Regions from separate parts of the Streptomyces chrestomyceticus JCM 4735 genome, predicted to be linked through region 1. Evidence: riboswitches for the same ligand, from Rfam matches in the RefSeq annotation. Region 1 holds a riboswitch; each other region holds the start of a gene.
The links. Region 1 has a riboswitch for cobalamin ahead of EJG53_RS29175 (prenyltransferase/squalene oxidase repeat-containing protein). Riboswitches for the same ligand answer to the same signal wherever they lie in the genome.
Positions count from the first base shown of each region.

Region 2: linked by a shared signal. The riboswitch ahead of EJG53_RS31805 (cobalamin biosynthesis protein) and the one ahead of EJG53_RS29175 (prenyltransferase/squalene oxidase repeat-containing protein) in region 1 are both predicted to bind cobalamin.
Region 3: linked by a shared signal. The riboswitch ahead of metE (5-methyltetrahydropteroyltriglutamate--homocysteine S-methyltransferase) and the one ahead of EJG53_RS29175 (prenyltransferase/squalene oxidase repeat-containing protein) in region 1 are both predicted to bind cobalamin.

Region 1 is NZ_BHZC01000001.1:6,660,074-6,670,575, reverse strand. Features, by position in the region: gene EJG53_RS29205 (ATP-binding cassette domain-containing protein) at 1-1,534, opposite strand, end outside; gene EJG53_RS29200 (SapB/AmfS family lanthipeptide) at 1,652-1,768, opposite strand; gene lanKC (class III lanthionine synthetase LanKC) at 1,927-4,554, opposite strand; gene EJG53_RS29190 (ferredoxin) at 4,715-4,996, opposite strand; gene EJG53_RS29185 (aldehyde dehydrogenase) at 5,005-6,456, opposite strand; gene EJG53_RS29180 (MBL fold metallo-hydrolase) at 6,653-7,726, shown strand; cobalamin riboswitch at 7,791-7,919, shown strand; gene EJG53_RS29175 (prenyltransferase/squalene oxidase repeat-containing protein) at 8,127-9,458, shown strand; gene EJG53_RS44000 (EGFR-like transmembrane domain-containing protein) at 9,458-10,189, shown strand; gene EJG53_RS29165 (energy-coupling factor transporter transmembrane component T) at 10,186-10,502, shown strand, end outside.
Region 2 is NZ_BHZC01000001.1:7,268,064-7,278,565, reverse strand. Features, by position in the region: gene EJG53_RS31825 (class II aldolase/adducin family protein) at 93-746, opposite strand; gene EJG53_RS31820 (lysozyme) at 1,085-1,903, shown strand; gene EJG53_RS31815 (inorganic phosphate transporter) at 2,150-3,463, shown strand; gene EJG53_RS31810 (hypothetical protein) at 3,501-3,746, shown strand; cobalamin riboswitch at 3,911-4,057, shown strand; gene EJG53_RS31805 (cobalamin biosynthesis protein) at 4,189-5,223, shown strand; gene EJG53_RS31800 (cobyric acid synthase) at 5,264-6,880, shown strand; gene EJG53_RS31795 (putative cobaltochelatase) at 6,880-9,015, shown strand; gene cobO (cob(I)yrinic acid a,c-diamide adenosyltransferase) at 9,015-9,614, shown strand; gene EJG53_RS31785 (cobyrinate a,c-diamide synthase) at 9,664-10,502, shown strand, end outside.
Region 3 is NZ_BHZC01000001.1:8,666,900-8,677,401, reverse strand. Features, by position in the region: gene EJG53_RS37510 (SDR family oxidoreductase) at 1-490, opposite strand, end outside; gene EJG53_RS37505 (cupin domain-containing protein) at 537-965, opposite strand; cobalamin riboswitch at 1,345-1,578, shown strand; gene metE (5-methyltetrahydropteroyltriglutamate--homocysteine S-methyltransferase) at 1,745-4,063, shown strand; gene EJG53_RS37495 (hypothetical protein) at 4,230-4,784, shown strand; gene EJG53_RS37490 (hypothetical protein) at 5,211-5,597, opposite strand; gene nrfD (NrfD/PsrC family molybdoenzyme membrane anchor subunit) at 5,594-6,682, opposite strand; gene EJG53_RS37480 (4Fe-4S dicluster domain-containing protein) at 6,715-7,737, opposite strand; partial or broken gene fdh (formate dehydrogenase) at 7,734-10,502, opposite strand, start outside.

The sequences.
Region 1 (10,502 bases):
CCTTGACGTCGTGCAGCAGGGCGTGGGTGACGTTCAGTTCGGTGACGGTGTCCAGGCTGGAGGTGGCGTCGTCGAGGACGAGCAGCCGCTCGGCGTGGGCGAAGGCGCGGGCCAGGCCGAGGCGTTGCAGCTCGCCGCCGGAGAGCGGGGCGTCCGCGCACGGGGTCGCGTAGCCGTCCGGCAGCCGGTGGATGAAGGGCGCGGCGCAGGCGGCTTCGGCGGCGGCCTCCACCTCCTCGCGCCCGGGGGCGTACGAGCCGAGCGTCAGCGTGTCGCGGAGGGTGGCGCCGAGGAGCGCCGGGCGTTCGAAGGCGTAGCCGACCGCGCGGCGCAGCGCGTCGTGCGACAGGTCGCGCAGCGGTACGTCGTCGAGGGTGATCATGCCGGAGTCGGGGTCGGCCAGCCGTCCGGCGACGGCGGCCAGCACGGACTTGCCGGTGCCGGAGCGGCCGACGACGGCGAGCGAGGTGCCGCCGGGCACGGTGAGGTCCAGGCCGCGCAGCACGGCACGGTCACCGCGCCGCACGGTCACGCCGTGCAGCTTCAGCGTCCCGTCGCCCGCGCCGAGCTGCCGCCTCCCGTAGGGCAGCGCGGGCACCTCCAGGGCCTCCGCGATGCGCCGGGCGGCGGCGCGGGCGTGCACCAGGCTGTTCAGCCGGCCGACGATCTGGCCGACGCCGGTGGCCAGCGCCGCGTACCGGGAAGCGGCGAGCAGCGCGCCGACGGTCAGCGCGCCCTGCGACAGCCGGACGCCCGCCACGCACAGCACGGCGATCTGGAGCAGCGGTACGAGCATGGCGGCCTGGGCCGTGGACCGTCCCAGGACGTGCCACATGCGGTGTCCGTGCTCGGACAGGCCGGGCAGCGGGGCGAGGATGCGGGCGGCCTCGCGGCGCCGGGTTCCGGCGGCGGCGATGGTACGGGCGCCGCCGACCGCTTCGACCAGGCGTCCGGCCATGTCGCCCTGGCTCTCCTGGTACCGCCCGACGCAGTCGCCGGTGTCGCGTGCGAACGTCCGCAGCAGGAGGGCCAGCAGGGGCATGCCCAGCAGGAAGGCGACGGCGGTCCACACGTCCACCAGCGCGAGGGCGGCCAGCGCGCCGACCGGGGTGAGCACGGCGGCGACGGAGGCGGCGAGGGCGGTGGGCGCGGTACCGGCGTGCGTGGCGTTGCCGACGACGCGGGTGACCAGGTCGCCGGTCCCGTACCGCTCGGTGGCGCGCGGTCCGGCGGCGAGCAGATGGTGGGTCAGGCGCCGCCGTATCCAGGCGGTGCCGCGGGCGTCGGTGGTGCCGGTGAGCAGCCCGTCCAGGGCGTCCAGCAGGACGATCAGGCAGGTCAGGGCCGCACAGAGGGTGAGCCAGCCGGCCGCGGGCCGGTGGTCGAGCAGCAGGTCGAGGGTGTGCCCCAGGGCGGCGGGCAGCGCCAGGCCGAGGGCGGCCGATGCGGCGGTGAGCAGCAGGAGCGCGGTGGCGCGCAGGGCACTGTGGCGAAGGGCGCCGGCCAGCAGCCGGTCGGCGGGGGTCACGGTCACAGCCTCTCGACGGGGTGTGCGTGCGGCCCGCGCAGGGGCCGCACGCACGTCCGGATCACAAGTCCCGGATCTGTGCTACCGGTTCAGGCATTCCGGCAGCGGTTCCGACCGGTCAGGTCAGAGACACAGGACGATGCTGGCCTCGCTCCAGCAGAGCAGCAGGCTGGCCTCGCTGCCGCCACCGCCGCCGCCGTGCTCGGGAGCGTCCATCGCCTGGAGGTCGAGAAGCGCCATGACACTTTCCTCTCACTATGGGGACGTAGTTGTACTGGTGTTGCTGTACTGCTGTGTTGCTGGATGGTGCTGTGTTGCGGGTGTTGCTGCGGTTCCGGGTGGCGGGTCTCCCCGTGACACCCGGGGGTACGGCTCCGGCACGGCGGCCGGGGCCGGCTCTAGGGCCGCCGGACCTCCGCGGAGGGCGGCGGCGGGAGGAAGGGCAACTGGACGGGCCGGTCGTGCAGCGCGGCACCGAGGGCCAGCAGGCAGCCCGCCGTACCGGTCGCCAGGTCCATCGACAGGCGCATCATCTGGTCGCCGGGGAAGGCGAGGTGCTTCTGGTAGGGCATGGCGTACCAGCCCAGGTAGGAGATCTGGGCCGCCAGCTCACCGTCCAGGTCGGCGCCCGGGGTGGTCGTACGGGCCAGGTGCAGGACGCAGCCCGCGCGGCCGCGGAAGAGGCCGGGCTGCGCGTAGAAGCGGGACCGGGCGGCGGGCAGGATCGCGGTCCGCGCCTCCTGGAACTCCTCGTCCGCGCGGTGCGCCAGGTAGTCGTCCAGCACCGCCGCGATGCCGACACTGCCGGCGCCGAGGTACGGCAGCGTCCGCCAGCCCTCGTCGACGACCAGGGTGCCGTTCTTGTTGCGTACGCAGCGTGCCAGGTCGCGCCGGAGCGCCTCGGCCGCGAGGTCGAGCAGACCCGCGTCGCCGGTGGTCTCGTACAGCCGCAGGAACAGCAGCGCGGGTCCGGCGGCGCCGCGCAGCAGTCCGGCCCGCTTTCCGCAGGCGTCCAGCCGGTCGGCGGTGTGCCCGGCGGCCTCCAGGGCCCGGTCGCGCAGCTCCCGTTCGCCCCGGGTGCGGGCGAGGTGGTCGAGGGCCAGGCCGACGCCGGCCAGGCCGCCGTGCAGGTCGGGGGCGAGGCGGTGCCACTTCTCGGCGAGGACCCGCTCCATCAGCTCCATGGCCCGCTCGGGGTGGCCCAGCCGGTCCAGCACGCAGGCGACGCCGGACAGCCCGTCGTAGAAGCCCAGCGAGGTGCCGGGAGGAGGCGGGGCGGTCTGCCGCAACAACCACTCCTCGCCTTCCCCGTACCTCCCGGCACCGGTCTCGGCGAGCGCGTACAGGACGCCGGCGGCGCCGTACGCGATCCCCAGCCCGCCGCCGTCCGTGAACTGGGCGATGTCGCCGGGGAAGAGCCGGTCGGTGCGTTCGGGGGTGGCGGAGGCCAGGATGCCGGCGACCATCGCGTCGCGGCTGTGCGGCCAGTCGGCGGGCTCGGCGGGGAGGTAGGGCGCGGGGGCGGTACGGCGTTTCGCGGGCGGGACCGTGGCCGGGGCCCCGGCGGTCCCCGGTGTCCCCTGGATGACCTCCACCGCCTCGGCCAGGAACTCCGCCGGTACGTCGGGGAATTCGTGCGCCACGATCTCGGCGAGGTGCGCGGCCTTGTCCCGGTCGATCACCAGCAGTGTGGTCATCGGCAGGAACAGCGCGAGCCGCAGGCAGGCGAGCGCGTACCGGTCCACCTCGAAGCCGGTGCGGTCGGCCGGGGCGATGAAGCCCGGGTGGGCCAGCGTCTGCCGCTGTGCCTCGCCGACGTCCGCGGCCGCCTCGAAGTCCAGGAGTTTCACGCCGCTCTCGTCGGGCGCGACCATGATGTTGAACATGTGCAGGTCGTTGAAGACGACACCGCGGCGGTGCACGGCGGCCACCACGTCCTCGACCGCCGCGTGAATGCCCAGCGCCCACCGCGTGTAGTCGGCCAGCGCGGCCGGCTCCGGCGCGGGCCCCATCAGCGGGTGCCGTTCGGCGAAGAACGCGTTGAGGGTGCGCCCCTCCAGGAAGTCCATGACCAGGAAGCGGTGGTCGTCCAGGGTGAACCAGTCACGGACCTCCGGCGCGACGCCCAGCCCGGACAGCTTCTCCAGGGCGGCCCGTTCGCGCTCCAGGCGGGTGACGGCGTCGGCCCGGTCGGCGGCCAGTCCGGCGTGCGGCCGGGCCTCCTTGAGCACCACCTTGTCGCCGGTGCGCCGGTCGCGGCCGAGGTAGACGCCGCCGCCGTTGGAGAAGTGCAGCGCGGACTCGATCCGGTACGGCAGGTCGGTGACGGTGGTGGAGTTGCGGGCGGCGAGCTGCGGGGCGAGGAAGTCCGGCAACTCGATCCACTCCGGTACGTGGAATTTCGGCTCGCGCCGGTCGGGGACCAGCTTGCCGTCGGCGTTCTCGATCGCGCCGACCAGGTTGCCGTGCTCGTCGACGCAGTAGCGCCGGGTGAAGCCGCCGTACCGCACGTAGAGCGGCCCGTCCTGCCAGCGCAGGTCGCTGAGGATGTACGGGCCCGGCTCACCGGCCAGCAGCGCGCCCAGCTCCCGCAGGACGGTGTGCAGTTGCCGCTCGTCCGACGGATAGATGGTGGCGAACTTGCCGCTCCCGCCCCGGTCGGCGTACTTGGAGTTGCGCAGGTGCAGCGGGCGCGGCCCGGGGACGAACTTGAACGGGATCAGCCGGGCGACGCAGTAGTCCCACACCTGGGACGCCAGCTTCTCCGCGTTGTCGGTACAGGCCGAGACGTGGATCTTCCAGCCCTGCGGGGGCAGTCCGGGACGCGGCTGTCCTTCGGCGTCGACCGGGTTCACGTGGAGCCAGTCCCCGGAGAGGAAACACCGCCACCCTTCGGGGACTGCGCGCTGCGCCGCTTCGTACAGGGGTCCGTGGCCCGACGCGGCTCCGTTCCCTGCGGACAGACGGTCCGGGGTCTCGTAGAAGAATCTGTCGGCGAGACAGTAAACCTCGTACCGCTTGTCCATCGTCTCCCCCCTCGGCGGCGTGGCACAGAGATTTCCACGCCGCCGGGGAGCGTTAACAGTCGCAGATGTCACGAGGTCACCGTGAGAAGTTCACGGGTTACTGACGGTACGTCCCGGTGGGCGCGGGGCTCGCACCCGTACCGCCCGCACGCGGGTCCGCTCACTCGTCGGGCGGGAAGACGGCCTCCCCCGTGGCGGCGAGCGTCACGGTGATCGCTTCGACGGGGCAGCCCTCGGCCGCCGCCAGCACGTCGTCGGACGCGTCGCACTCGGGCCGTACGGGGTGCGACTGGCGGGCCGCGTCCAGCTCGAAGCCGCCGGGGGCGGTGGCCGCGCACAGGCCGGAGCCGATGCAGACGCCCCGGTCGACCTCGACGTGCCAGCGGGGCCCCTCCGGCCCGCCCTCCGCGCCCTTCCCGCCCTTGCCGTCCGTACCGCTCATACCGTCCCTCACCCCTCCGCCGGCAGATGGATCATCTTGTGCTCCAGGTACTCGCCGAAGCCCTCGGGCCCGAACTCCCGCCCGATACCGGAGTTCTTGTATCCGCCGAACGGACCCAGCATGTCGATGCTGAAGGTGTTCACGGAGTACGTACCGGTCCGCACCCGCCGGGCGACGTCGATGCCGCGCTCGGTGTCCGCGGTCCACACCGAGCCGGACAGCCCGTACTCGGAGTCGTTGGCGATCCGGACCGCCTCGGCCTCGTCCTCGTACGGCAGCAGGCAGATCACCGGGCCGAAGATCTCCTCGCGGGCGATGCGCATGGAGTTGGACACCTCGCCGAACAGGGTCGGCTCCACGTACCAGCCGGTCTCCATCGCCTCCGGCCGCCCGCCGCCGGTCAGGATCTTGGCGCCCTCGCGCTGCCCGAGGGCGATGTAGTCCAGCGACCGCTGCTGCTGGCGCCGGGCGACCAGCGGCCCGATCTCGGTCGCCGGGTCCAGCGGGTCGCCCACGCGCAGGGCGGACGCGGCGGCGGTGAACCGCTCGGCGATCTCGGCGTAGCGCTCGCGCGGCGCGAGGATCCGCGTCTGCCCGACGCACGCCTGCCCGTTGACCAGCCACGCGAACGGCGCGATGCCCGCCACCGCGGCGTCCAGGTCGGCGTCCGGCAGGATGACGGCGGCCGACTTGCCGCCCAGCTCCAGCGTCACCCGCGTCAGATGGCGCGCCGCGACCTCCATGACGCGCCGGCCCGCGGCGACCGACCCGGTGAACGCCACCTTGTCCACGTCCGGGTGCCCGACCAGGTACTCGCTCACCTCCCGGTCCGCCGGAAGGATGGACAGCACGCCCGGCGGCAGCCCGGCCTCGCTCACGATGTCCGCCAGCAGATAGGCGTCCAGCGGCGTCTCGGGCGACACCTTGAGGACCACCGAACAGCCGGCCAGCAGCGCCGGCGCCAGCTTGGCCGCCGCGGTGAACTGCGGCACGTTCCACGGCACCACGGCCGCCACCACCCCCACCGGCTCACGCCGCACCAGCAGCGGCCCGAGCACACCGGCCCGGCGCTCCTCGAACGGGAAGTCCCGGGCGACGGTGATCGCCGCGTCCCACGCCATCATCGCGGCCAGCGCCTGCACCATCACGCTGGAGGTGTACGGGGTGCCGTTCTCCGCGCTGATGACCCTGGCGATCTCCTCGCTGCGCACGGCGAAGGCGTCCTTGACGCGCGTGACCACCGCGATCCGCTCCGCGAGCGGCGTCCGCGCCCACTCCCCGGAGTCGAAGGAGGCGCGGGCCGCGGAGACGGCCCGGTCCACATCGGTCCGCGAGGCGTGCGGCACCCGGCCGATGACCTGCTCGGTGTGCGGCGAGACCACCTCGATGGTGCCACCGCCGGCCGGGTCGGTGAACTCGCCGCCGATGTAGAGCTGTTCGTACTCGACGAGTGCGCTCATGGCTGCCGCCTCCTGGGGGTCGGACGGGATGTAGTGGCGAACCGGGCTGGCGCGGAGAGTTTCTGACGCTGCATCAGGACTGATACCAGTTCTAGTTATGCTGGGCAATGCTCGGCACGGGCTCCGGCACGGAGGGCTCGGTACGGTGCTCGGTACGGGGGCGCGGCACGTCCGCGCGGACGCGGAGGTGCGGCGGATGACGGCAGCGGCCCGGACCGGGACGGCGGCGGCCGGACCCCGGGTGACCGACCACCGGGGCGGCGTGTGGTCGATCGCCGTCCCCATCCCGGACAATCCGCTCGGCCACACCCTCGTCCACCTCCTGGAGACCGGCCGCGGCCCCGTCCTCGTGGACACCGGGTGGGACGACCCGGACGCCTGGGACACCCTGACCGCCGGGATCACCGCCTGCGGCTTCGACGTCACCGACCTGCACGGGGTCCTCATCACGCACCACCATCCCGACCACCACGGCCTCTCCGCCCGCGTACGGGAGGCGTCCGGCGCGTGGATCGCGATGCACGCGGCGGACGCCGCCGTCGTACGCCGTACCCGGGAGGCCGAACCCGGCCGGTGGCTGGACCACCTGATCGCCAAGCTGGCCGCGGCCGGCGCGCCCGACAGCCACCTGGCGCCCCTGCGTCGGGTGCGCGCCAAGGGGCCGGTGCGTGACCTCCCCGGGCAGCGGGCGGCGCTGCCCGACCGCGAGATCGCGCCCGGCGCACTCCTCGACCTGCCCGGCCGCCGGCTGCGCGCCGTCTGGACGCCCGGCCACACCCCCGGCCATGTGTGCCTGCACCTGGAGGAGGAGCACCCGGCCCGGCGGCCGGGCCACGGCCGGCTCTTCTCCGGCGACCACCTGCTGCCGGGCATCAGTCCGCACATCGGGCTCTACGAGGACCCGGACGACGCGACACCCGGCGACCCCCTCGGCGACTACCTGGCCTCCCTGGAACGCGTCGCCCGGCTCGCGCCCGCCGAGGTGCTCCCCGCCCATCAGCACGCGTTCACGGACGCGGCCGACCGGGTCCGTGAACTGCTCGCCCACCACGAGGAGCGGCTGGCCGGGCTGCGCGCGCTGCTCGCCGTACCGCGCACTCCGTGGCAGCTCGCCGAGGCCATGGAGTGGAACCGGCCGTGGGAGCGCATCCCGTACGCGTCGCGCACCATCGCGGTCGCGGAGGCGGAGGCGCATCTGCGGCGGCTGGTGCGGCTGGGGCTGGCGGAGGCGGTGCCGGGGCCGGAGCCGGTGACGTACCGGGCGGTGTGAGGCGGGCGTCTGCCGGGCAGCCCGTACCCGGGGCTCGCCCGGCCCGCCGGTTAAGGTGTGCGAGACAATTTCATCCTGTGCCCGATCGGGGGAAGCCGGTGGAAATCCGGCGCTGACCCGCAACCGTGATCCGGGACGTACGGCCGCCGTGCGCCCGCCGAGCCGGAGCACCCGCTGGGGCACGACCAAGGCTCCCGCCGCCGGAAGGCCGCGCCTCCTCGCGCGGACGCCCGGCGCGCGGCACCGTCGAGGTATGCGGAGCTGAGCCCGGTGCCACCGCGGCCGGTCGTCGACCGGCGGGCGGCGGGGCGTCCGAGTGCGGCTGCGCACCCACCGCAGCACCCACCACCGGCCCACCGCGGACCCACCGCAGCGACCTGACCCGAGAGGCACCGACCCGATGGCCACCACGGCTTCCCAGGCTCCCCTGGCTCCCAGGGCTTCCACGGCCCCCACCTTCGCCGCCCTGGCGCGCCGCGCCGCCGCGGCGCTGGCCGGCGCCGCCGTGCTGTGCGCGGCCGGTACCCCCGTGGCGGCCGCCGACTCCCCCGCGCCGGCCGCGCAGGCGTCGAAGCTGCCCGACGGGCTGTACGGCACCAAGGACCCGCAGTACGACGGCGTGTGGCGGCAGTCGCTCGCCCTCCTCGCACAGCGCACCGTCGGGGTGCGTCCGTCGGTGACGGGCGTCGACTGGCTCGCCGGGCAGCAGTGCTCCGACGGCGCCTTCAGCGCCTACCGCGCCGACCCGGCCAAGGCGTGCGACGACAAGACCATGCGGGACACCAACCAGACGAGCGCCGCGGTACAGGCGCTGGCCGCGCTCGGCGGGCACGACGACGCCGTACAGAAGGCCGTGAAGTGGCTGAAGTCGGTACAGAACGACGACGGCGGCTGGCCCTCGACGGGCGGCTCGCCCAGTGACGCCAACTCCACCTCCGTGGTGATCGGCGCGCTCAAGGCGGCGGGTGAGAAGCCGGAGTCCGTGCGGAAGGGCGGCAAGTCCCCGTACGACGCGCTGGTCACCTTCCAGCTCGGCTGCGACGCGAAGGAAGGGGAACGCGGCGCGTTCGCCTTCCAGCCCAAGGACGGCAAGCTGGCCCCGAACGCGGACGCCACGGCCGCCGCCGTGCTCGGCGGGCTGGGCGACGGCTTCGTGGTCGACCCGGCGGGCAAGGACGTCAACGAGCCGGTGAAGCCCCTGAAGTGTGACGGCGGGGCGGCGGACAAGGACGCGAAGCGGGACCCGAAGCAGGCCGCCGAGGGCGGCGCCGCCTACCTGGCCGCGGTGCTCGGCGCGAACGGCCAGCACCTGAAGTCCGCGATGCCCGGCGCCGAGGACCAGCCCGACGTCGGCAACACCGCCGACGCCGTGGTGGCCCTCGCCGCCGGGTCGCACGGGGCCGCCGCGCAGGCGCCGCTGAAGTGGCTGGAGAAGAACTCCGCGAACTGGGCCAAGGAGGCCGGCCCGGCCGCGTACGCGCAACTGGTGCTCGCCGCGCACGCCGCGGGCGCCGACCCGCGCTCCTTCGGCGGCGCCGACCTGGTCGCGCAGCTCAACGCCACCGGCCCCAAGCCGGCCGGCAGCTCCGCGCCGTCCGCCGCGCCCGAGAAGGACGCGCAGGACCAGGACGACCAGAACTCCGGCGTGTGGTGGATCTTCGGCATCGTGTTCGTGGCGAGCATCGGCGCCGGGTTCCTGCTCAGCGGCCGCCGGAAGAAGAGCGACGTCTGATGCGCCTGCCGCGGTCCCGCTCCGCCCGCCTCCTCGGCGCCCTGGCCCTGGCCGGTACGGTCACGGGCCTGGGCGCGGCGCCCGCCCAGGCGCAGGAGTACCGCTACTGGTCCTTCTGGGACGGGCCCGCCGCCGGCGCCCCGGCCTCCGGGGACGGCGGCTGGTCGTACGCGACCGAGGGGCCGGCCACCAGCCGCCCCCGGGACGGCGCCGTGGCGGGCTTCCGTTTCACCGTCAGCGCCGACTCGGCGGCGGCCGGCAAGCCGCGCCGGGCCGCGGACTTCGCCGCGATCTGCGGGCAGACGCCCGCGCAGGACGGCACCAAGCGCGTCGGCCTGGTCCTCGACTTCGGCACGAAGGCGGAGGCGGCGGCCGGGGAGAACCCGCCACCGGTCCGTACGGAGTGCGCCCGGCTGCCCGAGGACGGGACGGTCGGTGACGCGCTGGCGGCCGTCGCCAAGCCGCTGCGGTACGACGCGAACGCGCTGCTGTGCGCGATCGCCGGATATCCGAAGGCGGGGTGCGCGGACAAGGCTTCCGGTGCTGCTTCCGGTTCCGCTTCCGCCTCCGGCGTGCCGGACCCGGGTGCTTCCGACGGCGCGTCCGCCGCCGGGAAGCAGGCGGACGACGACGCTTCGGGCGGCCCCTCCGCCGGACTGATCGGTGGCCTCGCCGTCCTGGTCGTCCTGGGCGCGGCGGCCGGGTGGCAGGCTCGCCGCCGCCGCGGATGAGCGCCCGCGCCCTCGGCGTCCCCCGCGCCACCCGCTCCACCGCGCTGCACGCGGGCGCCTGGTGGCTGTGGGCGCTGGGCCTGGCCACCGCGGCGTCCCGGACGACCAACCCGCTGCTGCTGGGCCTGCTGATCGGCGTCGCCGGGTACGTCGTCGCGGCGCGCCGCACGGACGCGCCGTGGGCCCGCTCGTACGGCGCGTTCCTCAAACTCGGCCTGCTGGTGATCGTCATCCGGTTGGTCTTCGCGTTCTTCCTGGGCTCGCCCATCCCGGGCACGCACACCCTGGTGACACTGCCGGAAGTGCCGCTGCC
Region 2 (10,502 bases), 610 kb from region 1:
GGCCTCGGCCAGTGGGCGGGAGCGCCCGGGTGACGGTGGGCGGGCCCGCGGGCGGCCGTCCGGGCCCGGCCGCCGTCGCCCGGCGCCGTACGTCAGCGGCGCTGCCCGTAACCGCGCAGTTGCTCACCGGCCGCGTCGAGCTGTTCCGGCGTGAGCAGGCTGGGCATGCGGCCGGGCAGCGAGGCGGCGGCGAGCCAGACGCGGCACATCCACTCAAGCTGGGCGGTGCGGTCGTACGCCTCGTCAAGGGTGTCGCCGTAGACGATGGTGCCGTGGTTCCGGAGGAGGCAGCCGGTGCGGTCGCGCAGGGCGGCGAGCATGTTCCCGGCCAACTCCTCGGTGCCGTAGAGGGCGTACGGCGCGACGCGGACGGGTCCGCCGAGGGCCGCGGTCATGTAGTGCACCGGCGGGAGCTCGGTGACGAGGGTGGAGACGGCGGTGGCGTGGACGGCGTGGGTGTGCACGACCGCGGTGGCGCCGGTGGCCCGGTAGACGGCCAGGTGCATGGGGAGTTCGCTGGTGGGCCGCAGCGTGCCGCGGGCCTGGCGGCCTTCGAGGTCCACGGCGGTGAGGTCGCCGGGCCCGAGCCGGTCGTAGCGGACGCCGCTGGGGGTGACCAGCACGAGGTCGCCGACGCGGACGGAGACGTTGCCGGAGGTGCCGACGACCAGGCCGTCGGCGACCGTGCGGCGGGCGGTGGCGACCAGCTCGTCCCAGGCGTGGTCGAGGGCTTCCGGGTCCGTCATGCGTGTGCCTCCGGTGTGCGGTGCGGGCGGGGCCCGGTGGGGGGCGCGCGGACGTGGTGCGCGCGGGGCTGCCGACACCGTACGGGGCTGGTGGGAAGCCGGGGGGCGGATCCTGGCCCTCCGGTATCCGCCATGTCGGACCGGCGGTACCTCGGGCGGACTTGACCGAGTGACGACCGTCTTGTGTGGATCTCTCGGTACGCTTCCGGAGCTTTGTCATGCACGTCGCCGCCCGTCATGCATGGGCAGCCACCTGTCATGCCCGTGCAGCCGCCCGTCACGCACGTAGTCATCCGTCATGCACCTAGCCGTCCGGGGGACTTCCTGGGGGAGCAGCCATGGCCCGTGACCGCGACCGCCTGTCCGGTACGCAGCAGCCGTCCCACCACCCGCCCGACGCCCAGCACCCGCCCCGCCGCGCGCGCAGCCGACGGCGCCGGCTCGCCGCCGGGGCCCTGGCGCTCGGCACGCTCTCCGGCGTCCTGTCCACCGCCCTGCCCACGGCCCCCGCCGCCGAGGCCGCCGGCAAGCCCGCCGGGCACGACATCTCCTCGCACCAGGGGAACGTCGACTGGAAGTCCGTACGGGCGAAGGGCGGCCGCTTCGTGTACGTGAAGGCCACCGAGTCGACCTGGTACCGCAGCCCGCACTTCCCGCGGCAGTACCGCGGCGCGCGCAAGGCGGGCCTGCTGCGCGGCGCGTACCACTTCGGCGTCCCGAACGCGTCCTCCGGGCGCGCGCAGGCCCGGTACTTCCTGCGGCACGGCGGCCGCTGGAAGGCGGACGGCTGGACGCTGCCCCCGGCGCTCGACCTGGAGCACAACCCGTACGACCGGGAGCACGCCTGCTACGGGATGACCGGCACGGCGCTGGTCCGGTGGGTCCGCCAATTCAGCAACGAGATGCTGCGGCAGACCGGGCGGCGGCCGGTGATCTACACGACGGCCCGGTGGTGGAACGGCTGCACCGGCGGCAGCCGGACGTTCGCCGCCACCCACCCCCTGTGGCTGGCCCGCTGGCACAGCACCCCGGGCAAGCTGCCCGCCGGCTGGGTGTACCCGAGCATCTGGCAGCACGCCGGGTCCGGCGCGCTGCCCGGCGACCAGAACAAGTGGAACGGTACGGTCACCGGGCTGCGGCGCTTCGCGCGCGGCTGACCCGCCGACGCACCCGCCGCCGGTACGCGCCCGACACGCCCGGCCCCGCGTCTCACCCGCCTCCGGCACGCCTGCGGCACACGAGGCGTCCGTGCTGGTACGCATGGGGCCCGGGCGACGGTACGGGCGCCTCCGCACCACCCCTGCGGGGGCGTCACTGCGGCGCCCGCCCCAGTTCACCTTCCGTTCACCCGTCGTCCGTACGGTCCCGAGCGTCACTGCCCAACGAACTGATTGCCTGGGTGAATGGAACACATCACGCTTCTCATCGGGATCGTGATCGTCACGGCCTTGGTGTTCGACTTTACGAACGGCTTCCACGACACGGCCAACGCCATGGCCACCACCATTTCCACCGGGGCACTCCAGCCCAAGATCGCGGTGGCGATGTCGGCGGTCCTCAACCTGGTCGGCGCGTTCCTGTCGGTGGAGGTCGCCAAGACCATCTCCGGCGGGATCATCGACGAGACGGCCGGCATCAGACCAGAAGTGATCTTCGCCGGGCTGGTCGGCGCCATCGTCTGGAACCTGGTCACCTGGCTGGCCGGGCTCCCCTCCAGCTCCTCGCACGCCCTCTTCGGCGGTCTGATCGGCGCCACCCTGGTGGCCGTCGGCCCGAGCGGCGTGCACGGCGGCGCCGTGGTCATGAAGGTCCTCATCCCGGCCGTCGCCGCGCCGATCGTGGCCGGTCTGGCCGCGACCGCCGCGACCCGGCTGACCTACCGGCTGGCCCGCAACCGCGCCGAGGAGGACACCGCCAAGGGCTACCGCGCCGGGCAGATCGCCTCGGCCGCGCTGGTCTCCCTCGCGCACGGCACCAACGACGCCCAGAAGACGATGGGTGTGATCACCCTCGCACTGATCACCGGCGGCGTCGTCGCCCCGCACGCCGACCCGCCGCTGTGGGTCATCGCCTCGGCCGGCCTGGCCATCGCGCTCGGCACGTACCTGGGCGGCTGGCGGATCATCCGCACGATGGGCAAGGGCATCACCGACATCCAGCCGCCGCAGGGCTTCGCCGCCCAGACCGGCGCCGCGGCCACCATCCTGGCCTCCTCCCACCTCGGCTTCGCGCTCTCCACCACCCAGGTCTGCTCCGGTTCGGTGATGGGCTCCGGCCTGGGCCGCAAGGGCGGCGTGGTGCACTGGTCCACGGCGGGCCGGATGGCCGCCGCCTGGGGTCTGACGCTGCCGGCCGCCGGGCTGGTCGCGGCGGGCGCCGCTCTCCTGGCGGACCAGGGCGACTGGGGCATCGCGACCGTCGCCGTGCTGGCGCTCGCCGTCTGCGGCGCGATCTGGGCGGCCTCCCGGCGCAAGCCGGTGGACCACACCAACGTCAACGAGGGCCCGGCCGCCGAGCCCGCCGGTGTCGTCACCGCCGCCCTGCAGGCCGTCTCGCCGCCGCCCGCGGGCCCGGTCGCCATCCCGGCCCCCACGGTCGCCGAGACCCGGATCACGGACCCGGTCGGCACCGCCCCGGTGATCGCCGTCCCGGTGGCCGCCCGCCCGCACGAGAAGAGCGCCCGGCGCCGCGCCAAGGCCGGCTCGGCCGCCGGCTGACCCGGCCGCACGGCTCTCACGAAGGAACGAGAACGCAATGAGCATCGACTGGGCCGCCCTCGGCCAGGTCTTCGGCGTCACGCTGTTCGTGACGGTCGGGATCGTGGGCCTGTTCACCCTCGGCATCGTCGGCACGTCCCGCAAGCCGCAGCAGGAGGGCACGCCGGTGACCGCCGACGGGCCCGCCGCCTCCGGCGGGGCGGCGCGGGCCGGGGCGTACGTCTGCTTCGCGCTGTGCGCGGCGGCCGTGGCGTACGGGATCTACCTGATCGTCGCCGCCTGAGGCGCGGCACCCCGGGCGTCCGGTGGCCGCGGCATCCCCGCCGCGGCCACCGGACGCCTGTGGCGTGGGACACAGACGCCACCACCGCCCCCGCCGCAGGTCAAGCGTGAGTTGACGGGCTTGGCGGAGCGTGGTGGACTGCCGGAGCCAATCGGCGACAGATGAGGAAGTCCGGTGAGAATCCGGCGCGGTCCCGCCACTGTCACCGGGGAGCGCCCCTCCACCAAGGGCCACGGTCCGCGTCCCGCGACGCAGGTTCCCGTACGGACTGGAAGGCCGGGGGAAGCGCCGATCCGGGGAGCCAGGAGACTCTCGTCGCCGTACCCGTCGAGCCAGGGCGCGGACCCTGAGTGAGGACCTACCGCCATGCCCGGCCGCAGTGCGCAATCTGCTGGACGTACCCCCACGCCATCCCTCCGAGGCGCGACGGCGGTCTGATCCGATGCGTGCCGAACACGCCGGCTACGCGTGCGGCGCGGCCCTCGGCTTCCTCGGCGACCTGGTCGTGGGCGATCCCCGGCGCGGTCACCCCGTGGCCGCCTTCGGGCGGGCCGCGGCCGCCGTGGAACGCCGTCTGTGGCGCGACCACCGAGGGACCGGCGCCCTGCACACCGCGCTGCTCGCGGGCGGTACCGCCGCCGGTGCCGCGCTGCTCGACCGCGCCGTACGCCGCTCCCCCGCCGCCTTCCCCGCCTCCGTCGCGCTGACCGCCGCCGCCACCTGGGCCGTCCTGGGCGGCACTTCGCTGGGCCGCGAGGCGCGGGCCGTCGGCGGCGCGCTCGCGGCGGGCGACCTGGACGTGGCGCGCGAGCGGCTGCCGCACCTGTGCGGGCGCGACCCGCAGGCCCTGGACGGGCAGCAGATGGCGCGCGCGGTGGTCGAGTCCGTCGCCGAGAACACCTCGGACGCGGTGGTCGGCGCCCTGGTCTGGGGCGCGGCCGCCGGTGTGCCGGGGCTGCTGGCCTTCCGGGCCGTGAACACGCTGGACGCGATGGTGGGGCACAAGTCGCCGCGCCACCGCCGGTTCGGGTGGGCCTCGGCCCGCCTCGACGACGTGGCCGGTTACCCCGGCTCCCGGCTGACCGCCGCGCTGGCGGTGCTGGCGGGCCCGGACCGGCGGGGCGCGCTGCGCGCCTGGCGGCAGGACGGCCCGTCCCACCCGAGCCCCAACGCGGGCCCGGTGGAGGCGGCGTTCGCCGGGGCGCTGGGGGTGCGGCTGGGCGGCACCCTGGCGTACGGCGGCCGGGTCGAGCACCGGCCGGTGCTCAACGGCGACGCGGGCCGGCCGGTCGCGGTGCCGGACATCGAGCGGGCCGTGACCCTGTCGCGCCGGGTGAGCGCGCTGGCGCTGGCGGTCACGGTCGGGGGGCGGCTGGCGGCCGGGGCGGTACGGCGATCCCGTACGGCAGGAACGGTAGGCCGATCCATCACGGCCGGAGCGGTACGCCGCCCCCGTACCACCGGGAGGGCCAAGTGAGCAGCGGGAGCAGCGCAGTGCGGACGGCGAGGAGTGCCACGTGAACGGACCGGGTCAAGCACCGCTCGGCGGCGGGCTGCTGGTGGCGGGCACCACGTCCGACGCGGGCAAGAGTGTGGTGACGGCGGGCATCTGCCGCTGGCTGGCCCGCAAGGGCGTCAAGGTGGCGCCCTTCAAGGCGCAGAACATGTCGCTGAACTCGTTCGTGACGCGCGAGGGCGCGGAGATCGGGCGGGCGCAGGCCATGCAGGCCGCGGCGGCGCGCGTCGAGCCGAGCGCCCTGATGAATCCAGTGCTGCTGAAGCCGGGCAGTGACCGCAGCAGCCAGGTCGTGCTCATGGGCAAGCCGGTGGGCGAGCTGAGCGCGCGCGGCTACCACGCGGGCCGTCAGGAGCAGTTGCTCGGTACGGTCACGGACTGCCTCCAGGAGCTGCGGCGTACGCACGACGCGGTGATCTGCGAGGGCGCGGGCAGCCCGGCGGAGATCAACCTGCGGCGCACCGACATCGTGAACATGGGGATCGCGCGCGCCGCCCGTATCCCGGCCGTGGTGGTCGGCGACATCGACCGGGGCGGGGTGTTCGCCTCCTTCTTCGGCACCACCGCGCTGCTGTCCCGGGAGGACCAGGCACTGGTCGCGGGCTATCTCGTCAACAAGTTCCGGGGCGATGTGACGCTGCTGGAGCCCGGTCTGGACATGCTGAAGGAGCTGACCGGACGGCCCACCCTCGGGGTGCTGCCGTTCGCGCACGGCCTCGGCATCGACGAGGAGGACGGCCTCCGGGTGTCGCTGCGCGGCGCGGTCCGCGAGAGCGTCGTCGCGCCGCCGCACGGCGCCGACGTGCTGCGGGTCGCGGTGGCCGCCGTACCGCTGATGTCGAACTTCACGGACGTGGACGCGCTCGCCGCCGAACCGGGCGTCGTGGTGCGCTTCGTGGACCGCCCCGAGGAACTGGCCGACGCCGACCTCGTCGTCCTGCCCGGCACCCGAGGCACCGTCCGCGCGCTCCAGTGGCTGCGCGAGCGCGGCATCGCGGACGCGGTGCGGCGGCGGGCCGCGGAAGGACGCCCGGTGCTGGGCATCTGCGGCGGCTTCCAGATGCTGGGCGAGCGGATCGAGGACGAGGTCGAGTCGAAGGCCGGGACGGTGGACGGGCTGGGCCTGCTGCCCGTACGCGTCCGGTTCGCGGTGGAGAAGGCTTTGGCCCGGCCGTCCGGCGAGGCGCTGGGCGAGCCGGTCGAGGGGTACGAGATCCACCATGGCGTGGCGGAGATCGACGGCGGGGAGCCCTTCCTGGCGGGATGCCGTTCCGGGACCGTCTGGGGCACCCACTGGCACGGCTCACTGGAGAGCGACGGCTTCCGGCGGGCGTTCCTGCGGCGGGTGGCCGCCGACGCGGGCCGCGCGTTCGACCCGGCGCCGGACACCAGCTTCGCCGCACTGCGCGAGGAGCAGCTCGACAAGCTGGGCGACCTGATCGAGGAGCACGCGGACACGGCGGCGCTGCTGCGGCTCATCGAGGACGGCGTACCGGCGGGGCTGCCGTTCGTACCACCGGGGGCGCCGCCGATACCGCCGCCCCGCACCCCGGCCGCCCCCGCCGCGGCCTCCCCCGCACCCGCACCTCGCACGACCCTCGAAGGGGGTACTCCTTAATGGCATCGGTCCCTTACCCGTTCACCGCGGTCGTCGGGATGTCCGACATGCGGCTGAGCCTGCTGCTCAACGCCATCTCGCCGGCCATCGGCGGGGTGCTCGTCCGCGGCGAGAAGGGCACCGCGAAGTCGACGATCGTGCGGGGCCTGACGGCGCTGATGCCGGACGTCCCCGTCGTCACCGGCTGCCGCTTCTCCTGCGACCCGGCGGCGCCGGACCCGGCCTGTCCGGACGGTCCCCACGAGGCGGCCGGCGCGGAGGACCGCCCGGCCCGCATGGTCGAACTCCCCGTCGGCGCCTCCGAGGACCGCCTCGTCGGCGCGCTGGACATCGAGCGGGCGCTGTCGGAAGGCGTGAAGGCGTTCGAGCCGGGCCTGCTGGCGGACGCGCACCGCGGCATCCTGTACGTCGACGAGGTCAACCTCCTCCACGACCACCTCGTGGACCTGCTGCTGGACGCCGCCGCCATGGGCGCCTCGTACGTGGAGCGCGAGGGCGTCTCCGTACGGCACGCCGCGCGCTTCCTGCTCGTCGGCACCATGAACCCGGAAGAGGGCGAGCTGCGGCCGCAGTTGCTGGACCGTTTCGGGCTGACCGTGGAGGTCGCCGCGTCCCGCGAGCCGGACCAGCGGGTCGAGGTCGTGCGGCGCCGTCTGGCCTACGACGCGGACGCGGAGGGCTTCGCCGCGCGCTGGGCCGTCGAGGAGGGCGAGCTGCGGGAGCGGATCGCCGCCGCGCGGGCGCTGCTGCCGGATGTCGTCCTGGGGGACGCGGTGCTGCGGCAAATCGCCGCCGTCTGCGCTGCGTTCGAGGTGGACGGTATGCGCGCGGACATCGTGATGGCGCGCACCGCCAGCGCGCTGGCCGCCTGGGCGGGCCGTACGGAGGTCCGCGAGGAGGACGTACGGCAGGCTGCCCTGCTGGCGCTCCCCCACCGGCGCCGCCGCAACCCGTTCGACGCTCCCGGCCTGGACGAGGACAAGCTCGACCAGACGCTGGAGGAGTTCGCCGCCGACGAGGACGACGACCCGGAACCCGACCCGGACGGCGGCCCCGACGACGGCCCCGACGGCCCCGGTGGCGGTCAGCCGCCGCAGGACGGCGACGGCGGCACGGACGGCCCGCAGGGCGAGGACGCCCAGACCCCGCACGACCAGCCGCAGGGTCCCGACCAGCCGCAACTGCCCGAGCAGGCGCAAGGCCCGGAGTCCGACCCGGCTCCGGCCGACCCGAAGGCACAGTCCGAGGGCGACACGGACAACGCTCCGGGCGAGGGCGGCGAGACGGCCGCCGTCGGCGCGGGGGAGCCGTTCCGTACCCGGCGGCTGGACGTGCCGGGGCTCGGCGAGGGCGCGGACGGCCGCCGCTCCCGCGCCCGTACGGCGCACGGCCGGACCACCGGCGCCCGCCGCCCGCAGGGCACCCTGACCAAGCTGCACCTGGCCGCGACCGTGCAGGCCGCCGCACCGCACCAGGTGGCGCGCGGCCGCCGCGGCCCGGGCCTGGTGGTGCGCCGGGACGATCTGCGCGAGGCGGTGCGCGAGGGCCGGGAGGGCAACCTCGTGCTCTTCGTCGTGGACGCGTCCGGCTCGATGGCGGCGCGCAAGCGGATGAGCGCGGTCAAGGGCGCGGTGCTCTCGCTGCTGCTCGACGCCTACCAGCGGCGCGACAAGATCGGCATGATCACCTTCCGCGGTGCCGAGGCCGAACTGGCGCTGCCGCCGACCTCGTCGGTGGAGGCGGGCGCGGCCCGGCTGGAGTCGCTGCCCACCGGCGGCCGGACACCGCTGTCCGCGGGCCTGCTCAAGGCCCACGAGGTGCTGCGGGTCGAACGGCTGCGGGACGCCTCGCGCCGGCCGCTGCTGGTGGTCGTCACCGACGGGCGGTCCACCGGCGGCCCCGAGCCGCTGGTGCGCACCTCGCGCGCCGCACGGCTGCTGGGCGCGGAGGGCGTCGCCTCGGTGGTCGTCGACTGCGAGGCCGGGCCGGTACGGCTGGGTCTGGCGGGCGAGCTGGCCCGCGACCTCCAGGGCACCGCCGTCACCCTCGACGAACTGCGCGCGGACAGCGTCTCCGCGCTCGTCCGCGACGTCCGCGGGCAGGGCAACCACCACACCACTCGGAGGGCCGCTTAATGCCTCAGGGGCAGCCGTCCGTCGTCCCGGACGACGGACTCACCACCCGCCAGCGCCGCAACCGCCCGCTGGTCCTCGTCCACACCGGCCCCGGCAAGGGCAAGTCCACCGCCGCCTTCGGGCTGGCGCTGCGGGCCTGGAACCAGGGCTGGCCGGTCGGGGTGTTCCAGTTCGTGAAGTCGGCGAAGTGGAAGGTGGGCGAGGAGCGCGCGCTGCGGGTGCTCGGCGACACCGGCGAGGGCGGCACGGTCGCCTGGCACAAGATGGGCGAGGGCTGGTCCTGGGTCCAGCGCGACTCGCAGTACAGCAACGAGGAGGCGGCCCGCGAGGGCTGGGAGCAGGTCAAGCGGGACCTGGCCGCCGAGACGTACAAGCTGTACGTGCTCGACGAGTTCGCCTACCCGATGCACTGGGGCTGGGTGGACCCGGCCGAGGTCGTCTCCGTCCTGCGTGACCGTCCTGGCCACCAGCACGTCGTGATCACCGGCCGCAACGCGCCGCAGGAGCTGTGCGACTTCGCGGACCTGGTGACCGAGATGACCAAGGTGAAGCACCCGATGGACGCGGGCCAGAAGGGCCAGCGAGGCATCGAGTGGTGACGGCGCGGCCGGGCACCACGGCGACCGGAGCGGCAGGAGCAGTCACCCCGTGAGTACGATTCCCCGGCTCGTCATCGCCGCGCCCGCCTCGGGCAGCGGCAAGACGACCGTCGCCACCGGCCTGATGGCGGCCTTCACCGAGGCCGGGCTCTCGGTCTCCGCGCACAAGGTGGGCCCGGACTACATCGACCCGGGCTACCACGCGCTGGCCACCGGCCGGCCGGGCCGCAACCTGGACGCGTACCTGTGCGGCCCCGGCCAGATCGCACCGCTGTTCCTGCACGGTTCGGCCGGTGCCGACCTGGCGGTGGTCGAAGGCGTGATGGGGCTCTACGACGGCGCCTCCGGGCTCGGCGAACTGTCCTCCACCGCGCAGGTCGCCAAGCTGCTGCGGGCACCGGTGGTGCTGGTTGTGGACGCCTCGGCGCAGTCCCGGTCGGTGGCCGCGCTGGTGCACGGCTTCGCGTCCTGGGACCCGCAGGTACGGCTGGCCGGGGTGATCCTGAACAAAGTCGGCTCGGACCGGCACGAGGAGCTGCTGCGCGACGCGCTGGACGAGGCGGGCGTGCCGGTGCTGGGCGCGCTGCGCCGGGCACCCCAGGTGCAGACGCCGTCGCGGCACCTGGGCCTGATCCCGGTCGCCGAACGGCAGGCCGACGCGCTGGAGTCCGTACGGGCGCAGGCCGCCCAGGTACGGGAGGGCTGCGACCTCAAGGCGCTGCTGGCGCTGGCGCACAGCGCGCCGGAGCTGCCCGGCACGGCCTGGGACCCGGCGCTCGCCGTCGCGCAGGGCGCGGAGGGCGCGGCCCCGGTCCCCGGCAGGCCCGTGGTGGCCGTCGCGGGCGGCGCCGCGTTCACGTTCTCGTACGCCGAGCACCCCGAGCTGCT
Region 3 (10,502 bases), 2.0 Mb from region 1:
CCTCGGCAGCCATGGGCTGGAAGAGCACGGGTGGTACGCGTACGGTCTCACCGTCCGTGGCAGTGTCGGCGATGCCTTTGACGAACTCGAAGAACTGGGTCGCCCGGAGGATCGAGTAGGGAACCGGCCCCTGTTTGATCAGCCGCTCCTGGGCCGCCTTCGCCCGGAAGTAGCCATTGTCGGGCAGGCCGTCGATGCCGACGATCGACAGCGCCAGATGGTGCGTGACGCCCGCCTTCGCCTCGGCGGCCAGCAGGTTGCGGGTGGAGGTGGTGAAGAATTCCAGGACCGCCGACTCCTCGAAGGTGGGCGAGTTGGCCACGTCCACGACCACCTGGGCTCCGGCCAGCACGGTGTCGAGGCCCTCGCCGGTGAGGGTGTTGACGCCCGTACTGGGCGCGGCGGGCACGGCCTCGTGACCGCGCTCGGTGAGTTTGCCGACCACTTTGCCCCCGATGAGGCCGGTGCCTCCGATGACCACGATCTTCACTTCGTGAACTCCTCGCGCTGTGGGCGCCCGCTGGGGCGGAGAGGCGTCAGGACTGCCGGGGTGCGCGCAGGTGGGCGCGCTGTTTGAGTTCTTCGTCGTCGACCAGGACCAACATCGGCTGCCCCGGCTCGCAGAGCATGGTGACGACGAAGCGCAGGCGCGTGTCGGTGCGGGCGTTGCCGTCCTGGTAGTGGATGACGTCGCCGCCGGGCTCCCAGAACGCTTCCCCGGCGCGGACGATCCGCTCCGGCTCGCCTTCCAACTCGAAGCGCATCTCGCCCTCCACCACGTAGCCGAAGGCCGGACCGGGGTGGCGGTGCGGCGGGGCGCCCTGGTCGCCGGGCGGATACTCGATCTGGACGGTCGACACGTGCGCGCTCTCCGGGATCGCGGGCGGGGCGACCTCTTGCAGCACGGTGAGCGCGGTCTTCCATGCCTCCGAGTGCGGGTGCTGGTGCTCGTGGGTGCCGGGCATGCCGGGTCCTCCTTCTTCGGCTCCGGAGCCAGGGCCGGTTGGGACGGCAGTGCCGCCCCGGCGTGCGATGCCGGTGTCCGTACCCGTGCTTCCTGCTTCCGACGTACAGCACCAGAGCTCGGCGGACGGCCCGCCGATGCACGGCCCAACCGAGAGATGTTCCATTGTTCAGACCCCCGGCATGCCCGGTGAGCACCGATCCAGACACATCCGGGGCACCGTACGCATCCGGGAGGCGTACGCATCCAGGGCACCGTACGGAACCTCAACCTCGGCCCCGCCGCACCCGCCCGTTCCCACCCCTGCCCACCCCTCCCCCGTGTCTCACCTCACATACCACCATGTGAACAGGGGTGTCGGCACCAGGCGCAGCCGATCTACGCTGTCCGGTGCAACTGGTTCGCCCTGCCCGCCAGGCAGGCGCGTCGTAAGAGGGAACCCGGTGGGAATCCGGGACTGCCCCGCAGCGGTGAGCGGGAACGACCGCCGTCATACGCACTGGATCCGGGCCGCGGATCCGGGAAGCGACGGCCAGTAGGTGCCCGCCGGACGACGTGACGTTCCGGCAGGCGTGCCCGCGAGTCCGAAGACCTGCCCGTTGCCCGCGCGCGTCCGTACGTGCGCGGACCTTCCGGTGACCTTCGAGGGCGGGTCGGCGTGTCATGGCAGGCGGGCACGGGTGTCGTCGGACGCTCCGTGGCTCGCCCGGCGCGTCATTCCTTCGCGTTCTCGTCCGGTCACCGGGCTCGGAGAAGATCACGCTCGCGAAGGAGAGTTCCGTGACAGCGAAGCCCGCAGCCGCGGCAGCACGGGCCACCGTGTACGGCTACCCCCGCCAGGGACAGCACCGGGAACTGAAGAAGGCCGTCGAGGGGTACTGGAAGGGCCGCGTCACCGCGGACGCCCTCCGGGAGACCGCGCGCGACCTGCGCCGCTCCAACTGGCAGCAGTTGGCCGACGCCGGCATCCACGAGGTGCCGACCGGTGACTTCTCGTACTACGACCATGTGCTGGACACCAGCGTCATGGTCGGAGCCGTCCCGGAACGGCACCGCGCCGCCGTCGACGCCGACGCCCTGGACGGCTACTTCGCCATGGCGCGCGGCACGCAGGACGTGGCGCCGCTGGAGATGACCAAGTGGTTCGACACGAACTACCACTACCTGGTTCCCGAGTTGGGTCCCGACACGGTCTTCGCCACCGACTCCGCCAAACAGGTAGGCGAGGTGCGGGAGGCGCTCGCGCTCGGCCACACGCCGCGCCCGGTCCTCGTCGGCCCGGTCACCTACCTCCTGCTGGCCAAGCCGGCCCCCGGTGTCGCCGCCGACTTCGACCCGCTGACCCTGCTCGACCGGCTCCTGCCCGTCTACGCGGAAGTGCTGGCGGACCTGCGTGCGGCCGGCGCCGAGTGGGCACAGCTCGACGAGCCCGCCCTGGTGCAGGACCACACCCCGGCCGACCTCAACGCCACCGAGCGCGCCTACCGCGTCCTCGGCGCGCTCACCGACCGTCCGAAGCTGCTGGTCGCCTCGTACTTCGACCAGCTCGGCGAAGCGCTGCCGGTGCTCGCCAAGGCGCCTGTCGACGGTCTCGCACTGGACTTCACCGAGGCCGCGGCGGGCAACCTGGACGCGCTCGCCGCCGTCGGCGGGCTGCCCGGCAAGCGGCTGGTCGCCGGTGTCGTCAACGGCCGCAACATCTGGATCAACGACTACGAGAAGTCGCTGGCCACGCTCGGTACGCTGTTGGGCCTGGCCGGCCGGGTCGACGTGGCCGCCTCCTGCTCCCTGCTGCACGTACCGCTGGACGCCACCGCCGAGCGGGACATCGACCCGCAGGTCCTGCGCTGGCTGGCGTTCGCCCGGCAGAAGACCGCCGAGATCGCCACGCTCGCCCGCGGCCTCGCGCACGGCACCCACGCGATCGCCGCCGAACTGGCCGCCAACCGCGCGGACCTGGCGTCCCGCGCCGGTTCCGCGATCACCCACGACCCCGCCGTACGGGCCCGTACCGCCGCCGTCACCGACGCCGACGGCCGCCGCTCCGCGCCGTACGGGGAACGGACCGCCGCCCAGCGGGCCCACCTCGGCCTGCCGCTGCTCCCGACGACCACCATCGGTTCCTTCCCGCAGACCGCCGAACTGCGCACCGCGCGCGCCGACCTGCGGGCGGGGCGCCTCGACACCGCCGGGTACGAGGAGCGCATCGCGAACGAGATCCGTGAGGTGCTCGCCTTCCAGGAGGAGGCGGGCATCGACGTCCTCGTGCACGGCGAGCCCGAACGCAACGACATGGTCCAGTACTTCGCCGAGCAACTGACGGGGTACCTCGCCACGCAGCACGGCTGGGTCCAGTCGTACGGCACGCGGTACGTCCGTCCGCCGGTCCTCGCGGGCGACATCTCGCGGCCCGAGCCGATGACGGTGCGGTGGACGCGGTACGCGCAGTCGCTCACCGACCGTCCGGTCAAGGGCATGCTGACCGGCCCGGTCACCATGCTCGCCTGGTCGTTCGTCCGGGACGACCAGCCGCTCGGCGACACCGCCCGGCAGGTGGCGCTGGCCCTGCGCGACGAGGTGGGCGACCTGGAGGCGGCCGGCACCTCGGTCATCCAGGTCGACGAACCGGCGCTGCGCGAGACGCTGCCGCTGCGCGCCGCCGGCCGTCCCGCGTACCTCGCCTGGGCCACCGAGGCGTTCCGGCTCACCACCAGTGGTGTGCGGGACCGGACACAGATCCATACCCACATGTGCTACGCCGAATTCGGTGACATCGTGCAGGCCATCGACGATCTCGACGCCGACGTGATCAGCCTGGAGGCCGCGCGCTCGCACATGCAGGTGGCCCGTGAACTGGCCGAACACGGTTATCCGCGGGAGGCCGGGCCGGGCGTGTACGACATCCACTCGCCCCGCGTGCCGAGCGCCGAGGAGGCGGCGAGCCTGCTGCGCAAGGGCCTCGGCGCCATCCCGGCCGAGCGGCTGTGGGTCAACCCCGACTGCGGTCTGAAGACCCGGGGCTGGCCCGAGACGCGGGCTTCGCTGAAGAACCTGGTCACGGCGGCGCGGACGGTGCGCGGGGAGTTGCCGGTGTCGTGATCCGGTGAACCCGGTGACGGCCGGGAGGTGCGTCCGCGCGCCTTCCCGGCCGTTTTTCCCGCCGATTTCCGGGGGCTTCCAAGGCGCGCACGACTCCGGCCGACAGCGCCTGACCGCCGAGGACCGTAAACTGCTCCTCTTCACGCGACTTGCCGAGGAACAGCAATTGACCCCGTATTCCCTGGCGTTCTACATGGACGTCGTCACCACCGGCACCGTGCTCGGCCTGCGGTACACGGATTCTCCCGAACGCGTCGCCGAGGTGCTCGGGCCGGACTTCGGCGAGAACAGATTCGGTGAGCAGAGCCTGGGATATTCCTATGCCCTGCCCGAATTCTTCTGGGATCGCGATTCCGTCGGCTCCCCCTGGGCGGGACACCACTTCACCTTGCAAGTGCACAGGCTGGCCCACCGCAAGCACAAGGTCGTCGACGAGGCGATACGGGCCCGGTACGGGCGCTTTGCTCCCAGGCTGCGGTTCGAGAAGCTGCGGCGTCTGCTGGAGCGGCGCGGTGTTCCGCTGCTGGAGATTCCGGAGGATCCGGCGAACGCGCCGTACTACCGGACGTTCTGGCAGCCGGATTCCCAGGTCGCCGTCTCCGTCATCGGCTGCCACGGCGAATACAGCACGCCGGACAACCTGCGGGTCGGCGATGTCTACACCATCCAGGCACCGCTGACCGCCGACGCGGTGGCGTGGCGGAGGGAGCGGGCCGCGTAGACGGCTTGCTTGGCAGTCTTCGCAAGGGCTGGCGGGAAGATTGGCAGAAGTTGGCATCCGTCCACGCTTGATGGCATTCAGTGCCACTGCCAGAGTCTCCGTACGTGACGTTCGCACCCTTCACACGAACACGAACGACACCCCGCACGCTGATCCGGGAGACGCCCATGCCCACCACCGAACCGGCCCGCCCCGCCCAGGTGCTCGGCATACCGGGCCCCGGCCGCCGAAGCCCGTGCGCTCCTCGAACGTACGACGCTGACGCGCGAACCGCCGGCGTCCTTCACCGCCGACGCGTATGCGGAGCACCTGGTACGGGGCGCACAGACGCCGGGGTGAGGGCCCCGGTCGCCCGTGGGCGGGCGCGGAGCAGAACTGAGGCTGCTCCGCACCCGCCCGCGGCACACATACTTCGCCGGAAGAGGGTCAGCTCTGCCCCGTACTCTCCAGGACGATCTGGAGCTCGACCTCCTGGTCGCCCGACACCGTGCCTTCCGTACGGACGGAGAACGCGCGCGTCAGCACGTCCCGCAGCCGGTCCACCGCCAAGTGGCTGCCCTGGAGGTCGGCGGTGACGGCGGCGGACAGGTCCGCGTTCGGCCGGACGTCGCCGCGGACTTCCGAGGTCTCGAAGGTCTCGGTCCAGACGACCGGGTGACCGGGCCGGTGCGGCTGGTCGTGCGCGGTGTCGCCGTCGGCGCGGTCGGAGTCGAAGCAACTGCGCAGCGTGCTGAACACGGCCTCGGCGTCGGCCGAGGACTGAGCACTGAGCACGACCTGGGCCGGCTCGTCGGTGTGGGGTGTGCGGGTCATGTGGGCTGTGTCCTCTCCGCGCTGTGCGTCGGTGTGGTGCGGCGGGCTTCCTTGGCCGCCCGTTGGGGTACGACGGTGTACTTCGGGTCCTCGGCGGAGGCGATACCGGCCGCGAAGACCCCGAAGCGGGTGCACGCGGAACCGGCGAGCAGGGCCAGCCCGCCCGCGGCGGCCAGCGTGCGGGACCGGCCTCCGAAGGCGGCGCCGACGGCGGCTCCGGCCGCGGTGAGGGTCCGCGCCGTGCGGAGCAGTGTGCCGGCCCGCCCCTGGTGCCAGGTCTCCGCGACCATGCCGAGACGCCGCTCGACGGCCTTGGTGACCGCTTCGTCGGCGACCGCGGCCAGTACCGCGGCGCACCGGGCGGGCCCTGTCTCCCGTACGGGACCGACGACGAGGGCCATCCCGGAGGCGGCGGCCGTCGCCGATGCCGCGAACAGGTACGGGAGTTCGCGGTGCGCGCCGTGCCACGCGGGGACGGCGGTGTCCGCCGCGAGGACCGCGGTGTAGGTGGCGACGGCCGGTCCGAGGAGCGCCGCGGTACCGGTCGCCAGGGCGCCCGCCCGGGGCAGCTTCCCGGTGACCGCCGAGGCGGCCGCGGCGCCCGCGGCGGGCCCGTACGCGGCCAGCAGCCAGGAGCCGACGCTCATCGGAGAGGTCGGCTTGACCACCCGGAGCATGTTCGCGAACCGGCCGGGCCTGCCGAGGTCGTTGACGAGTGCGGCGGTGGACAGGGAGACCCCCACCAGGGAGGAGACCTTCATCGCGGTGGCGGTGGTGGTACGGCCGGTCGCGTGGGCTCCGGCGGCCAGTACCGATCCGGCGCCGGCCAGACCGCCGAGGAAGAAGTACCCGGCGATGTCCCGGGCGCGCCAGGCCGGAGCCTTGATGACCGGCCGGCCGTAGTACGACTGGAAGTCGGCCGGAGGCGCCATGAGCTGCTCACCGCGCCCGCCACGACCACGCTTGCCGCCCTTGCGCCGCCCTCTCCCGTCGGCGCCCGGCCCGCCACGCAGCATCTCCGGCGCGGCGGCACGGCCCGGCAGCCCGCCCTCGGAGCCCTCGCGCGTGACATCGGAGCCGTTCATCGCTTCCTCTTCCGTCTTCGCTCCCTCTTCCCTCATCGCCGTCCCTTCCGTCCGGTGGCTCCGGCGGCACGGCCGAACTGCTTCAGCGCGGGCCCGGCGAAAGCCAGCGCGATACCGCCCGCCAGCGAGAGCGCCGCGGCGCCCGCGTGTTTCCACATGGCGGGCAGGTCGCGGGTGGTGACGACGGGGTCCGGCGGCAGTCCGTAGACCTCGGGTTCGTCGAGGAGCAGGAAGAACGCGCCGTCCCCGCCGACACCGTCGTCCGGCTCGTGCCCGTACAGCCGCGCGTCGGTGACGCCTGCCGCGTGCAGTTGGTCGACGCGGAGCGCGGCCCGTTCGCGGAGTTCGTCCAGCGGCCCGTACTGGATGGATTCGGTCGGGCACGCCTTGGCGCAGGCGGGTTCCTGCCCGGCGCCGAGCCGGTCGTAGCACATCGTGCACTTGAAGGCGCGGCCGTCGGAGGGGCGTTGCTCGATGACGCCGTACGGGCAGGCGGGGACGCAGTAGCCGCAGCCGTTGCAGATGTCCTCCTGGACGACGACCGTGCCGAACTCGGTACGGAAGAGCGAGCCGGTGGGGCAGACGTCCAGGCACGCGGCGTGGGTGCAGTGTTTGCAGACGTCGGAGGCCATCAGCCAGCGCAGCTCACCACCGGTACCGCCGCCGGTAGCTCCACCGCTCCCGTCATCCGTGTCGGCCAGCGGCAGTCGCGTACGCCCTTCAGCGGTGGGCGGCCCGCCACCCACCGGCGCCTCCGCCCCGTCACGCGCCGGCACCTCCTGCTCGATGAAGGCCACATGCCGCCACGTAGAGGCCCCGAGCCCCAGCGTGTTGTCGTAACTCATGCCCGAGAGGGACAGTCCGTCCTCGGGCAGGGCGTTCCACTCCTTGCAGGCGACCTCGCACGCCTTGCAGCCGATGCACACGGACGTGTCGGTGAAGAAGCCGGTACGGGGCGGTGCTCCGGAGTGGCCGGCGTCCCCGGCCGGGTCCGGTTCGACACCGCTGAGCAAGCGGTCGCCGGGCAGGTGGTCGCCGAGCAGGTGGTCGGTCACGGGCGGGGCTCCGTTCCGGTGGTCTCGTCGATGCCGGCGCGCTGCCGGTAGGCCGCGACCAGTTCCGGCAGGCCGGGCCCGCGGGGGCGGCGGCCCGGCCGGATGTCGGCGGTGAGCGCCTTGTCCTCCTGGATGTGGGCGTTGGGGTCGAGGGCGATGGCCACCAGTTCGTTGGCGGCGTCGCCGGTGACCACGCCGTTGGGTCCCCAGTGGAAGGGCAGCCCGATCTGGTGGACGGTGCGGCCCTGCACGGTCAGGGCGGAGATCCGCCGGGTGACCAGGACACGCGCCTCGATGGCGTTGCGCGCGGTGATGATGGTGGCCCAGCCCAGGTGCTCCAGGCCGCGTTCGGCGGCGAGCTGCGGGGAGATCTCGCAGAACATCTCCGGCTGGAGTTCGGCGAGGTAGGGCGACCAGCGGCTCATGCCGCCCGCGGTGAAGTGCTCGGTGAGCCGGTGGGTGGTGACGATGTACGGGTAGACGTCGGCGCCCGGTTCGTCGCCGCTGGGGTGGTAGCGGTTGCCCTCGTGGGGTGCAGGCGGCGGACCGGCGAGCGCGGTGTCGACGGGTACAGGGCGTTGCCGAACGGGGAGTCCTGCGGCTCGTAGTGGGTGGGCAGCGGCCCGTCCACCAGGCCGGCCGGCACGTACAGCCAGCCCTTGCCGTCCGCCTGCATGATGAACGGGTCGTCGCCGCGCAAGGCGTCGGGCCCGGTCGCGTCGTCCGGCGGCTCGTAGTCGGGCGCGCGGTCGGGAATGAAGTCCGGCACGTCGTGCCCGGTCCACTTCCCCTCCTCCGCGTCCCACCACACGTACGCCTTGCGTTCGCTCCAGGGGGTGCCGTCCGGGGCGGCCGAGGCGCGGTTGTAGAGGATGCGGCGGTTGGCGGGCCAGGCCCAGGCCCACTCCTCGGCCACCCAGTCCTGTTCGGTGTGCGGCTTCTTGCGGGCCGCCTGGTTGACGCCGTCCGCGTAGACGCCGCAGTAGATCCAGCAGCCGCACTTCGTCGAGCCGTCGTCCTTCAGCTCCGTGTACGCGCTCAGCGGTCCACCGTCCGGGCCGAACCCGTTGATCTCGGCGAGGACGGCCGCGGCAACCGGCTCCTCCAACGGCCCTTGCACCGGATAGTCCCAGGTCAGGTCCTGTACGGGCCGGTCCATGGGGTCGGTGGAGGCGGCCAGCTTCGCCTTGATGCGCCGGCCGAGGTGGTACATGAACCACAGGTCGCTGCGGGCATCGCCCTCGGGCTCGACGGCCGTGTGGTGCCACTGCACCCAGCGGTTGGTGTTGGTGAAGGAGCCGGACTTCTCGGTGTGCGCGGCGGCAGGGAAGAAGAACACCTCGGTACCGATGTCCTCGGTACGCAGCTCGCCGGTCTCGATCTCCGGGCCGTCCTGCCACCAGGTCGCCGATTCGATGAGCGAGAAGTCCCGGACGACCAGCCATTCCAAGTTGGCCATGCCCAGGCGTTGCAGGCGGGTGTTGGCGGAGCCGACGGCGGGGTTCTCCCCCATCAGGAAGTAGCCCTTGCAGGTGCCGTCGAGCTGCGCCATGACGGTTTCGTACGTGGAGTGGGCGCCGGTCAGGCGCGGCAGGTGGCCGAAGCAGTAGTCGTTGTCGGCGGTGGCCGCGTCACCGTAGTACGCCTTGAGCAGGCTGACGAAGTAGGCCCGCATGTTGCCCCAGAAGCCCTTCACGGTACGGCTCGACCGGACGAAGGTGTCCAGGTCCTCGTGCGCGTGGGCGTGCGGCATCGGCAGGTAGCCGGGCAGCAGGTTGAAGAGGGTGGGAATGTCGCTGGAGCCCTGGATGGAGGCGTGGCCGCGCAGGGCCTGGATGCCGCCGCCGGGGCGGCCGATGTTGCCGAGGAGCAGTTGCAGGACGCTGGCGGCCCGGATGTACTGCGCGCCGACCGAGTGCTGGGTCCAGCCGACCGCGTAGACGAAGGCGCTGGTGCGGTCGCGGCCCGAGTTGGCGGTCAGCTCCTCGCACACCCGCAGGAACGTCTCCTGCGGCACTCCGCAGATCCGCTCGACCATCTCGGGGGTGTAGCGGGCGTAGTGGCGCTTCAGCACCTGGTAGACGCAGCGCGGATGCTGGAGCGTCTCGTCCCGCGGCGGCTGCCCTCCGGTCCGCGCCCCGCCGGAACCGTGCTGCTCCGCCCCACCGGCCTCCTGCACACGGGCCTCGTACAGCTCGTCCACCTCACCCGACGGCGCCTGGACGTCGACGCCCTCGTACTGCCAGGTCAGGGTGTCGTAATGCGAACCGTCCTCCCCCAGGCCGGAGAAGACACCGTCCAGGTCCTCGGTGTCCCGGAAGTCCTCGCCGACCAGAGTGGCGGCGTTGGTGTAGTTCAGGACGTACTCACGGAAGTCCTTCTCCTCCGTCAGGACGTGATGGATGATTCCGCCGAGGAAGGCGATGTCGCTGCCCGCCCGCAGTGGTACATGCAAGTCGGCCAGAGCACTGGTACGCGTGTACCGCGGATCGACATGGATGACACGGGCGCCACGCGCCTTGGCCTCCATCACCCACTGAAAGCCGACGGGATGCGCCTCGGCGAAATTCGATCCCTGGATGACGATGCAGTCCGCGTGCTGGAGATCCTGCATGAACGTGGTCGCGCCACCGCGCCCGAAGGAGGTGCCGAGGCCCGCGACGGTGGAGCTGTGGCAGACCCGGGCCTGGTTCTCCACCTGAACCACGCCGAGGCCGGTCAGCAGCTTCTTGATGAGGTAGTTCTCCTCGTTGTCCAGCGTGGCG